3 regions of the Arthrobacter sp. KN11-1C genome follow, and region 3 is predicted to be linked to each of the others. Evidence: predicted binding sites of a transcription regulator. Region 3 holds the regulator's gene; each other region holds the start of a gene.
What was found. Region 3 encodes LexA, which represses DNA repair genes until DNA is damaged. Its sites were predicted from a motif close to TCGAACANNTGTTCGA; they were not measured.
Positions count from the first base shown of each region.

Region 1: a site for LexA is predicted at 1,706-1,721, ahead of ACSBOX_RS04445 (DUF6504 family protein). Genes of this name have one in related genera too.
Region 2: a site for LexA is predicted at 1,908-1,923, ahead of ACSBOX_RS12285 (LexA family protein). Genes of this name have one in related genera too.

Region 1 covers NZ_CP197467.1:943,302-946,575, reverse strand. The annotation lists gene ACSBOX_RS04460 (DUF2357 domain-containing protein) at 1-68, shown strand, start outside; gene ACSBOX_RS04455 (PGN_0703 family putative restriction endonuclease) at 62-1,057, opposite strand; gene ACSBOX_RS04450 (hypothetical protein) at 1,066-1,383, opposite strand; gene ACSBOX_RS04445 (DUF6504 family protein) at 1,754-2,041, shown strand; gene ACSBOX_RS04440 (DNA polymerase III subunit alpha) at 2,050-3,274, shown strand, end outside.
Region 2 covers NZ_CP197467.1:2,620,648-2,623,921, reverse strand. The annotation lists gene ACSBOX_RS12295 (ArdC-like ssDNA-binding domain-containing protein) at 1-1,011, shown strand, start outside; gene ACSBOX_RS12290 (single-stranded DNA-binding protein) at 1,067-1,579, shown strand; gene ACSBOX_RS12285 (LexA family protein) at 1,961-2,368, shown strand; gene ACSBOX_RS12280 (hypothetical protein) at 2,507-3,274, opposite strand, start outside.
Region 3 covers NZ_CP197467.1:2,907,326-2,910,599, forward strand. The annotation lists gene ACSBOX_RS13590 (histidinol-phosphate transaminase) at 1-57, opposite strand, end outside; gene ACSBOX_RS13595 (LysM peptidoglycan-binding domain-containing protein) at 150-509, opposite strand; gene lexA (transcriptional repressor LexA) at 877-1,626, shown strand; gene ACSBOX_RS13605 (ATP-dependent DNA helicase) at 1,768-3,274, opposite strand, start outside.

The DNA of each region.
Region 1 (3,274 bases), 2.0 Mb from region 3:
AACTCGCTGAGCCGGGCCCACCATTTAGCGGTCTCGAGCACCTGCGACAAATAACGGCCGGTCAGTGACTCTGTGACGCCGCCCCCCGGAACATCTGCCAAGACCGAGCGCTACCAGCCAAGTCCACATACCTAATTCTGAGACGGTCCACCTCCGCGACCTCGACTTCAGACGAAGCTTCCGCTGCCATGGCAGCGAGAAATCCTGAAATGGTGAGTCCTCGAACCCGCTCCGGTTCGGAAACGTGACTGCGATACTTCTCGACGTTCATCATGGCGGCCGAGTCGTAATCGTGATGTATGGCCAACAGCGTCGTGCGCATGCTCGCGTGAAGATTGAACATCACTGCTGCTCCCAGAGCGTGGCAACGAACGAGTTGGTTGACGGCAGAATCTGCTAGCGCCGCGGCGCACTTCTTCCATAGGCCTGTGGCCTCGTCTAGCGACTCGTAGGCTGGATTTCCGGACAGGACGAGACGGCGGCTGTTGAACCTGTCGGCGTACTTGAACTCAAGCACGATCCCTTCTGCCCCGCTTCGCGTCTCGGCGACAATGAACGCATCAACACGAGTCATATCTCCAAGGAACTCCGAACGCTTGGCTGGGGCAAACTCGATCTTCACAGCATTCACGCCCAAGAAGTCTTTAGATCGCCCAGTCACTCGTCCAAGTGTTCGGGTGAGCCACGCGAAATCCTGAACCAGGGGCCCCATCACGTTCAGCATCAACGCTTGACTCGAAACTAGGTATCGAGTGCAGCGGATTGGATCAAGACCCCACCCATCTAGCCTTCGGCTGGCATAGAGTTTTTGAGCCGCCGATGAAGTGAAATTCATCCCGCGCGCGCCGGCATCGACGGTTAATATGCTGCCGAGCGGCCGTTCGCGCGGCCGCGGCGTTTCTCCGAATGCGTCTTGACCCAAAATCTCAAGACGATACCAAGACTGATGAAATCGCAGCCGCTGGGCCAATCCGGATTCACCCTTCAGCTGAGGGCCGATTCGCTGGAGAGAAGTGGCGACGGCGGCCTTTCCCGCAATGGCCGTCTCAGAACCCATCAGTACTGCTAGAGCTTGTCTATCCAAGTCTCTTCGTCACGGTTGTCCCAAGCGCTACCACCGATGGACTTCGGCTTTTCCCAGGCGCGCTCGGAAATACGATTAAAAATTGGCCGAAGGTCACTCGGCCGCAGGTCGAAGAGGGATTCAACCGGCCTGACCACACACGTGCGAACGAGCTCCTTCTGTCCCTCAGTGCTGGTCAGTCCGGCTTCCTTGAAGGCGGCCTGAAGTCTCTGAATCTGATCGGCGCTTATGTACTTCTCCACCGGTGCTGAAGAGTCAGGGATATCGAGGTCAAAGAGGGTAAAGTCCGCATCGTTCACGATCCACAAGCATACTCTTGCAGCACGACCAGACGGCCATCCACTTGCGGTTCGCCCGGATCTGTACTGTTGCCGAGTTCCTGAGCCACCCGTCCGCTCCGCATCTTCGGCCACTTGGTCATCTCCGAATCTGGCGGTAGGAGTCGTGTCAGCGCAGACGCCGCAACGTCTCTTTGGGCCGCGGCAGTTATAGGCGTCGGGCTATCCCATGCCGTTCGGCACGGACCATCCGAGGGCCAAGGCAGGCCGGACAGTCCATATATCCGAACAACGTCGAATGGGCGGACGGGCCCGAGTCAAGTGTCGGTGGTGACGCTTAGCATCGAATACATATTCTATTAAGAGATTATTGACTAGAAAGTGTGTTCTAATGCTCGAGATTGATGAGCCTGTGGTAGTGCGAACGACTCCGGACGGCAGGCCCTTTGGGTTTGCGTGGCGGGACCAGCAGTACCGGAGCACCGAGACACCTCTGCGGTTCTACACCAGGCGCCCTTGGTGGGTCGAGCAGTCCCGCATTCAGAAGGGCATCGGCCCGCAGGTGCTGGAGACGGAGACCTGGCGGATCACCGCGGCCGGGCGCGGCCGTTCGGCCGAGCGGGTGTTCGAGCTGGTCCGTGACGATGCTGATTGGGTGCTGGCCCGCATCCTGGGCTAGAAGTCTCGATGTTCACTCATTTGCACGCCGCATCGGCGTTTTCCGCCCATTACGGGGTGGACTGGCCGGACACCCTGGCGGCAGCGGCGAAGGCCGGCGGAGCGGACGCCCTGGCCGTGACCGACCGTGACGGCCTCTACGGGATCCCCAAGCACATCGGTGCCTGCGTCGCGGCCGGAATCGATCCGATCCTCGGCGTGGAGCTCGCCGTCCTCGACGACACCGGGAGCGTGGGTGGGCGGGTCGTGGTCCTGGCCCACGGACACAACCAGGGAGCCGGCTACGCTGCCCTGTGCCGGCTGGTCTCGGCAGCCCACGCCCGCAAGACCGTCGCCGTGACCCGGGCCGAGATCGCCGCGCACCTCCTCACCGATGCCGGCCCGGTCGGGACCGTGCTTCTGGGGCCGCTCTCCGACGTCGGACTCAAGGTCGGGACCCGCGGCGACGGCATGGCCCTGGTCGACCAGTGGCTCGCCGTCCTGCCCAGGGAGGCGTTGCGGGTCGAGGTCGTCTCCCACCTGTCCGCGCCGGGGCTGCCGTCCAGCCACACCCACGCGACAAGGATGCTCCGACTCGCCGGCAGGGCCCAGGTGAAGGCGGTGCTGAGCAACGCGGTCCGCTACGTTCTCCCGGACGAGGCGATCACCGCGGACATCCTGGATGCCGCACGGGCGCTGCGGCGCCTGGACGAAACCGGGGTCCAGCCCACGGCCCAGGCCTGGCTCAAACCCGGACCAATGATGCAGGCCCTCGCCTTTGAGATCGCCGCGATCGGCCAGGCCGGCGCCGCAGCCGCCAAAGCCCTCCTGTCCGAAACCGAGGCTCTGGCGGACCGGTGCCGGATCGACCCCGTCAGTGATGCCGGCTGGGGCGTCCCGGTCATGCCCGAAGCCTCCATCATCGGCATCACCGGCGACCCCCTCACCGTGCTGTGGGAACGCGCCCGGGCCGGGGTCAACACCCTCTACACGGGCGCTGATCACGCTGCTTTGGAGGTGGTGGAGTCGCGGCTGCGGCTGGAGATGGACACGATCGCCGATCTCGGGTTCGCGTCTTACTTCCTGACCGTGGCCGAGGTCGCCCGGCTCATCCGGGACATGGGCATCCGCTCCGCGGCCCGCGGCTCCGGGGCCGGGTCCCTGGTCAACTACGCCCTGGGCATTTCGTTTGTCGACCCGATCCGCCACGACCTGCTCTTCGAACGGTTCCTGAGCACCCGGCGCCGGACGCTGC
Region 2 (3,274 bases), 290 kb from region 3:
TGGCAGGTACTGCTGGACGCTTCGGCCACCCTTTGGCGATACTCCGGCGGGAACGTGGCCCTCCTCATGATGCAGATGGCCCAGCGCGGTACCGAAGAGCCCACACTCGTCGCGGGGTACAGGGAATGGGAACGCCACGGCCGAGCTGTGCTAAAGGGTGAGCATGCCCTGTGGGTGATTGCGCCGCGCACAGCACGCATGCAGGAATTCACGCTTCCGGATGGGACCAGGCAGCGGATACGCGTCGGAGAGAAGGCTCCCCGTGGCGCCGTCGACGATGGAAAGAAGACGGTCATCACCGGGTGGCGCGGACAGGCAGTCTTTGATGTCTCGCAAACCCAAGGGACTCCGCTGCTCGTGCCGCGAGACGGCACCGGGCCTGGCGTCGACGCCTCACAGCTTTTCGGATTGTTGACGGAGGTCGCTCACCGGCACGGTTTCGAAGTCCACGTCGACGCCGCCCAATACGGACTCACCAGCGGCTACACGGATTTCGCCAAGCACCGCGTCCAAGTGGGAGCGTGGCTGAGCACCGAGGAGCGCACCGCGGTACTCGCCCACGAGCTTGGGCATGTACTGCTGCATGGCCCGGACGACGCCGTCGGGCGGCTTTACGGCAGCAGTGCAGACCACCGCGGGCTTGCCGAAGTCGAGGCCGAGTCTGTCGCCTACACCGTGCTGCGGGCCCACGGGATCGACCGCGGACCACAATCGGCCTCCTACCTTGCCGGATGGGCAGACGCTGTCATCGAGACGGAAGGTGGTGTTTTGGCGGAGGGGGCGGATCACCGCAAACTTCCTGCCTCCCGGGTTGATATTGCGAAGTCCGTCCTCGGGCGAGTGACGGCAGCATCGAAGGGGATCCTCGAAGTCACTCATCCACCTGGCTTCGGGGGCAAGGTTCCCTCCGTCGACGCCGATCCTCGGCTCAACCAGACGGTGTCCTACGTCGGCGTGGGACGGCCCGCCGCGTCGATAGACGGGCCCACAATCGCGGGCCCTGGAGTCTGACTCAAACTATCTGTCCGGCGGGAGAGTCCTGCTGGGACTGGAAAGGAAAAGAACAATGAGCACCAAAATCCCGATCAGCATCGCCGGCAACCTCGTCGCCAACCCAGAGCTCACCTACGGCGAGTCCGGAGTGGCCCACGCCAAGCTGCGCGTCGCTGTAAACCAGCGAATCCAGGGAACGGACGGGACCTGGCAGGACGGCGAACCCGTCTTCCACAACGTCTCGGCCTTCCGGGCTCTAGCTGAGAATGCATCGAACTCACTGAAAAAGGGCGATCCGGTTACTGTGGCGGGCGAGCTCGAATTCCGCTCCTACGAGAAGGACGGTGAGAAGCGAGAAGCCCGCCGCATAGTCGCCGACACGATTGGGCCGGATCTGCGCTTCGGTACCGCCGTCTACCAGCGATCGGCGCATGCTGCCGTTGCTGCGCCGGATGCTGGCATTGGGTCCGGTCTAGAGGCGGCGGCTTCAGCGGAGGCCTCCTCGCCCGTGTACAACATTGCGACTAAGAGCCCGGTGGTGGTGCCCCCTTTTGGGGCGGCGCAGGGGAGTGAGATGAGTTACTAGTCGGGCGGCACCGAGAGTGCGGGGCGGGTGTCTGCACTCGTTGATCCGCCGTGGCCCAGGACGATCTCGCGGATGGCTTCGGCGGCGGTGCTTGGGCTCGAAGACATTCCTCCCGATGCTTTCGAGGATGTCGAAGCACGATTGCACGGCCCGGTCTCCGATTGGGGCCCGCCTACCCGGGCGCGCTACGGTATCGGGCCAGTTATCAGCCTCGGTGCCATCGAATCTCCAAAACAGGAACGTGGAGGGCGCGCCCAGGTCCACATCCCGCATTAGATGCAACAGGGTTGATTCGCGTCAATGTCCGGGCCTGGGGCTACCATTTGAATAGAACATATATTCGAATAAAGGTGTGTCATGTCTCTTGCCCTAGACCCTCGCATGATAAAAGCGGGGGCCGAGCCCGGGCACATCCCGGTGGCTCCGGTGGCGGTCCCTGCGGGCTACCCTTCGCCGAGCCAGGACTACTTTTCCTCGGAGCTCGACCTGAACGAGCACCTGATCAAGGACAAGACCAGCACCTTCGTCGTCCGCGTGGCCGGAGACTCCATGGAACCGGCAGGCATCAGCGACGGTGACGAGATCATCGTCAACAGGGCACTCGCTCCAAAGGACGGCTCAGTGGTGGTCGCGATCCTCGACGACGAACTCACCATCAAACGCCTCCGGATCACCCGGGCCGGCATCGTCCTGCAGTCGGACAACCCGGAATACCCGCCGATCCGCGTCCCTGAACTCTCCGATCTTCGGATCTGGGGAGTCGTCACATGGTGCCTCCACCATGTCTAATAAGCGGAATTGCATCTAATTCACCGTGCTCAGCTTTCATGCAGTCCGATCCTTCGGATGTCCTGTGCTCCTGAAGCTGTCGTAAAGTGGCAAACGTCACGGGGCGGCGCTGCCAATGAGGGTGCGCAGGACTGGGCCTTATAGGCCGAGGGCGCGTAGTTGAAAGTCGTTGGGAACCGAGAAGCTTACGAGGTGGAGCCGGTTCTCGCTTTTGATGGAGACTGCGGCGTGTGCCGTTCCGTCGGCGAGGAGGGCAAAGTCGAGGATGTCGCCGGGCTTTGGCTTCGGCCGTGGACCTCTGTCATTGAAGAGCATGGTGAAGATGCGGTCATTCCCCGTGGTGTCCTGGGCTTCTAGGTACAGGGTTGTGCCGCTCTTGGACTGGGTCCGGCCCCGGACCGTGGCGATTATGTTGTGCCATCGCGTCTCCTGAGAGAACAGTCGCTTTGTGCTGCGATAGGAAAATGCCCAAAACAGGAGGAACAGGCCCAGCATCACGGCCATGATGGGGGCGATGATGGCTATGCCCTTCCATGCGTTCTCCCGGGGATACCCGTACCCGAGGACGGCGATGTCACCTGGGTTGTCGGGGTTGAGCGCGATCTGGACCTGCGTGCCGGGTTGGAGGGATGCCTTGCAGGCTTGGCCGGATTCGACGGTGGCGTGCCGCTGTTGACCGCCCAAGGTGTAGGCGACGCCGAGTGTGCAGTAGTCGTGGTTCTTGTCAGTGTGGGGCTGCTGGCTGGTCACGGCGGCGCCTGTTCGGACGGACCCGGCTGTGAAGGGTGCCAGTGCTACGCCGAGTCCGAACCCTGCGGCGATCACCACAGCGGTCAGGGCAACGGCGAAAGCCGTCGCGGTGAGCAGCATCCTTCGCCGCAAGGAACTGCCCGGCCAAGCCGGCGG
Region 3 (3,274 bases):
GCCGCGGAGGTTGGTCCGGAGGGGAAGGCGGTCAAGTCGCTCAAGCTGCTCACTCACCATGACAGTTTAAGGTGCCGCGGCGGATGCCCTGAAACTGTGACGGCCCTGCGCCCCGCTCAGGCGGGCCGCAGCCCCGGACGAAAGTGCCCTCAGGTGGCAGGAATGAACAACTGCTGGCCAGGTACGATGCGCCCGTCCTGGAGGTTGTTCAGCTGGATAATCTCCGCAACGACATCGCGGGGATCCCGGGAAGGCGCTGCCTTCCCCGCAATCCCCCACAAGGATTCGCCCGTTTGGACCGTGACGCTCGTGCTGGACGTGGGCTGCAGCTCGGCGGCGGAATCAGCAGCCTTGGCCGGTGAATTCAGGAATCCGGCCAGGCTGAGCAGCGCTGCAACCGCGAGCATTGCCGGGAGGCCGAAGAAGATCATGCGCCCCCGGCGAGTCAGGCGAAGCCGGCCCGGTGCCGCACTGCGGCCTGGCGTGTGGGTGATGGTGATTGCGGACATGAGCTGAGCCCTTCTGAACAATGCCGCATTCCGGAATCTCTGGGTGCGGCTGCCAATTCTTGCCTTCAGTCAGTGCTTGCGAGGCGGTTGATCGTCCATGTCTTCGAACGATTCGAACGAACACCCGGATCCCGCGGCACTTTTATAGAACACATATTCGAACCTTGCTATGACATTTTTAGCACTTATCAACGAACGATGTCGAGACTCGCTAGAACAAATGTTTGATAAACGCCTGTGCCTGCCCTACGTTTGAGTGAAGGAACGAGCACTGAATCAGTGCAACAGGAGGGTCTGACATTTCAGGCCGACAGTCCCGGCAAGCGCCCCAGCGGCGGACGGGCGGAACGGAAGGGCGTTGGCGAACATGGCAGCGAAAGCCACTGGCAGCGGGTCGGCCTCAGCGCGGAGCCAGCAGCCGCAGAAGGCCCCCAAGAGCCTGACCGTCCGCCAGAAGAAAATCCTGGAGACCATCCAGCGTTCAGTGAACGATCATGGCTATCCGCCGTCGATGCGCGAAATCGGTGACACCGTTGGCTTGGCCAGCCTGTCCAGTGTCACGCACCAGTTGTCACAACTTGAGAAGCTCGGCTATCTGCGTCGCGATCCCAAGCGCCCGCGGGCGATGGAAGTCCTCATGCCATTGACCTTGGACGGCGGTTCGGTCATTCCCGGCGTCGAAGCTCCGGCGAAACTCCGCAGCGCGGGCGGCCTGGCCGTCACGGAGCTCGCGAGTGCCAGCGACACGGCCATGGTTCCCCTCGTGGGGCGCATTGCTGCCGGTGGACCCATCCTGGCCGACCAGACCGTTGAAGACGTCCTGCCGCTGCCCCGCCAGCTGGTAGGCCATGGCGAGCTCTTCATGCTGAAGGTCGCCGGTGATTCCATGATCGACGCCGCTATCTGCGATGGCGACTGGGTGGTGGTGCGGCGTCAAAACGACGCGCTCAACGGCGACATCGTGGCCGCGCTCCTGGACGACGAAGCCACCGTCAAGACCTTCCGTCAGCGCGACGGCCACACATGGCTGCTCCCCCAGAACACGCAGTACGAACCCATCCTGGGCGACCATGCCACCATCATGGGCAAGGTCGTCTCGGTGCTGCGCTCACTCTAGGACGCGCACTTCAAAACGAGGTAGCCGAGGACCCGCTCCCGGGACTGGGGCTTGTTTTCAGCTCCGGGCCAACAGGCTCCGGGATCGGAAACAAACGCCGGATTCGCCGGCCTCACTCCGCCACGTGCAGATGCGGTCCCCTCAGGCCGACTCGGCGTAGAGCCGCTCGAGCGCACCGCGTACCACTGAACGGTCCGTCGTGGGCCAGAAGGGCGGCAACGCTGCCCGGAGGAAGTTGCCGTAGCGTTCCGTCGAAAGCCGTGAATCCAGTACAGCCACCACGCCCTTGTCCCCCGTTGAACGGATGAGGCGGCCGGCTCCTTGGGCCAGCCGGATGGCCGCGTGCGTTGCGGACACCGCCATGAAACCGTTGCCCCCGGACTGGGCCACCGCGCGGGACCGTGCCGTCATCAGGGGATCGTCCGGACGAGGGAACGGGATCCGGTCGATGACTACCAGCCGGCAGGAACCGCCAGGAACGTCGACGCCCTGCCAAAGGGACATGGTGCCGAACAGGCACGTGTCCTCTTCTTCGGCAAACTGCCTGACCAACGCGGCCATGGTCGATTCGCCTTGGCACAGGATGTCCACGTCCAGGCGCGATCGCATCGCTTCCGCGGCGTCCTCCGCTGCACGTCGGGACGAAAACAGGCACAAGGCTCCGCCGTGGGACGCTTTGATGAGCTCTTCAAGTTCGTCGAGCGCCTCGGGCGAGGTGCCGCGCCCCGGCTTGGGCAAGTGCTTGGCGACGTACAACATGCCCTGCTTCGGATAGTCGAAGGGCGAGCCGACGTCCACGCCGGTCCAGCTCGGGGCGCCTTGGCCAGTCAGGCCAAGGCCGCCGGCAGTGGCCTCGAAGGCAGAGCCAATGGCCAAGGTGGCAGAGGTCAGTACCACGGTATGGCCTGCGAAGAGACCTTCCCGGAGGCGTCCGGCAACGCTGAGCGGCGCGATGTTGATGAGCGCCGGCGAATCCTCGTCGGGCGCCGTGTAGCCCTGCTGCGGATCGAAGGTGCTGTTCCGGGACAGCCACACGACTTCCCGGTTTTCCCGGGCGGAGAGCAGCCGTTCGCACAACTCGAGGATCAGCATGAGCCGTGAGCGCGCTAGCTGGCGTCCGCCGTCGACCGCGTTGGACGAATCCCCCTTCGAATCGGAAAGCGCCGCACGGCACGCTTCCCGGAGCTGGTCCACGCAATCAAGCTGTTCGTCATTGAGCCCGTTGGGCAGGAGGCCGGACGGCGCACCGATGATCGCGAGTTCCAGGCGGTCGGCGGCAGCGTTCAGCGCGTCCACGGTGATGGCTGTATGTTTGCGGGCGCTCGAGGCCGCGGCATGGATCATCGCCACCGACAGCTGGCCGGACACGGCTCCGGTCACCCGGTCCTGGAGCTCATGGGCCTCGTCCACCACCACGACGTCGTATTCGGGCAGCACGGCCAGGCCTTCGAAGGCGCTGACGGCGAGCATCGCGTGGTTGGTGACTACGACGTCGGACTCCGCGGCCCGGTGGCGCGCGAGTTCGCTGAAGCACTCCTCAGCCATCGGGCACTTCTGCGCGCCGAGGCACTCCATGGAGGTCACGGAAACCTGGCGCCAGGCCCGGTCCGTTACGCCCGGCATGAGTTCGTCCCGGTCCCCTGTGGTG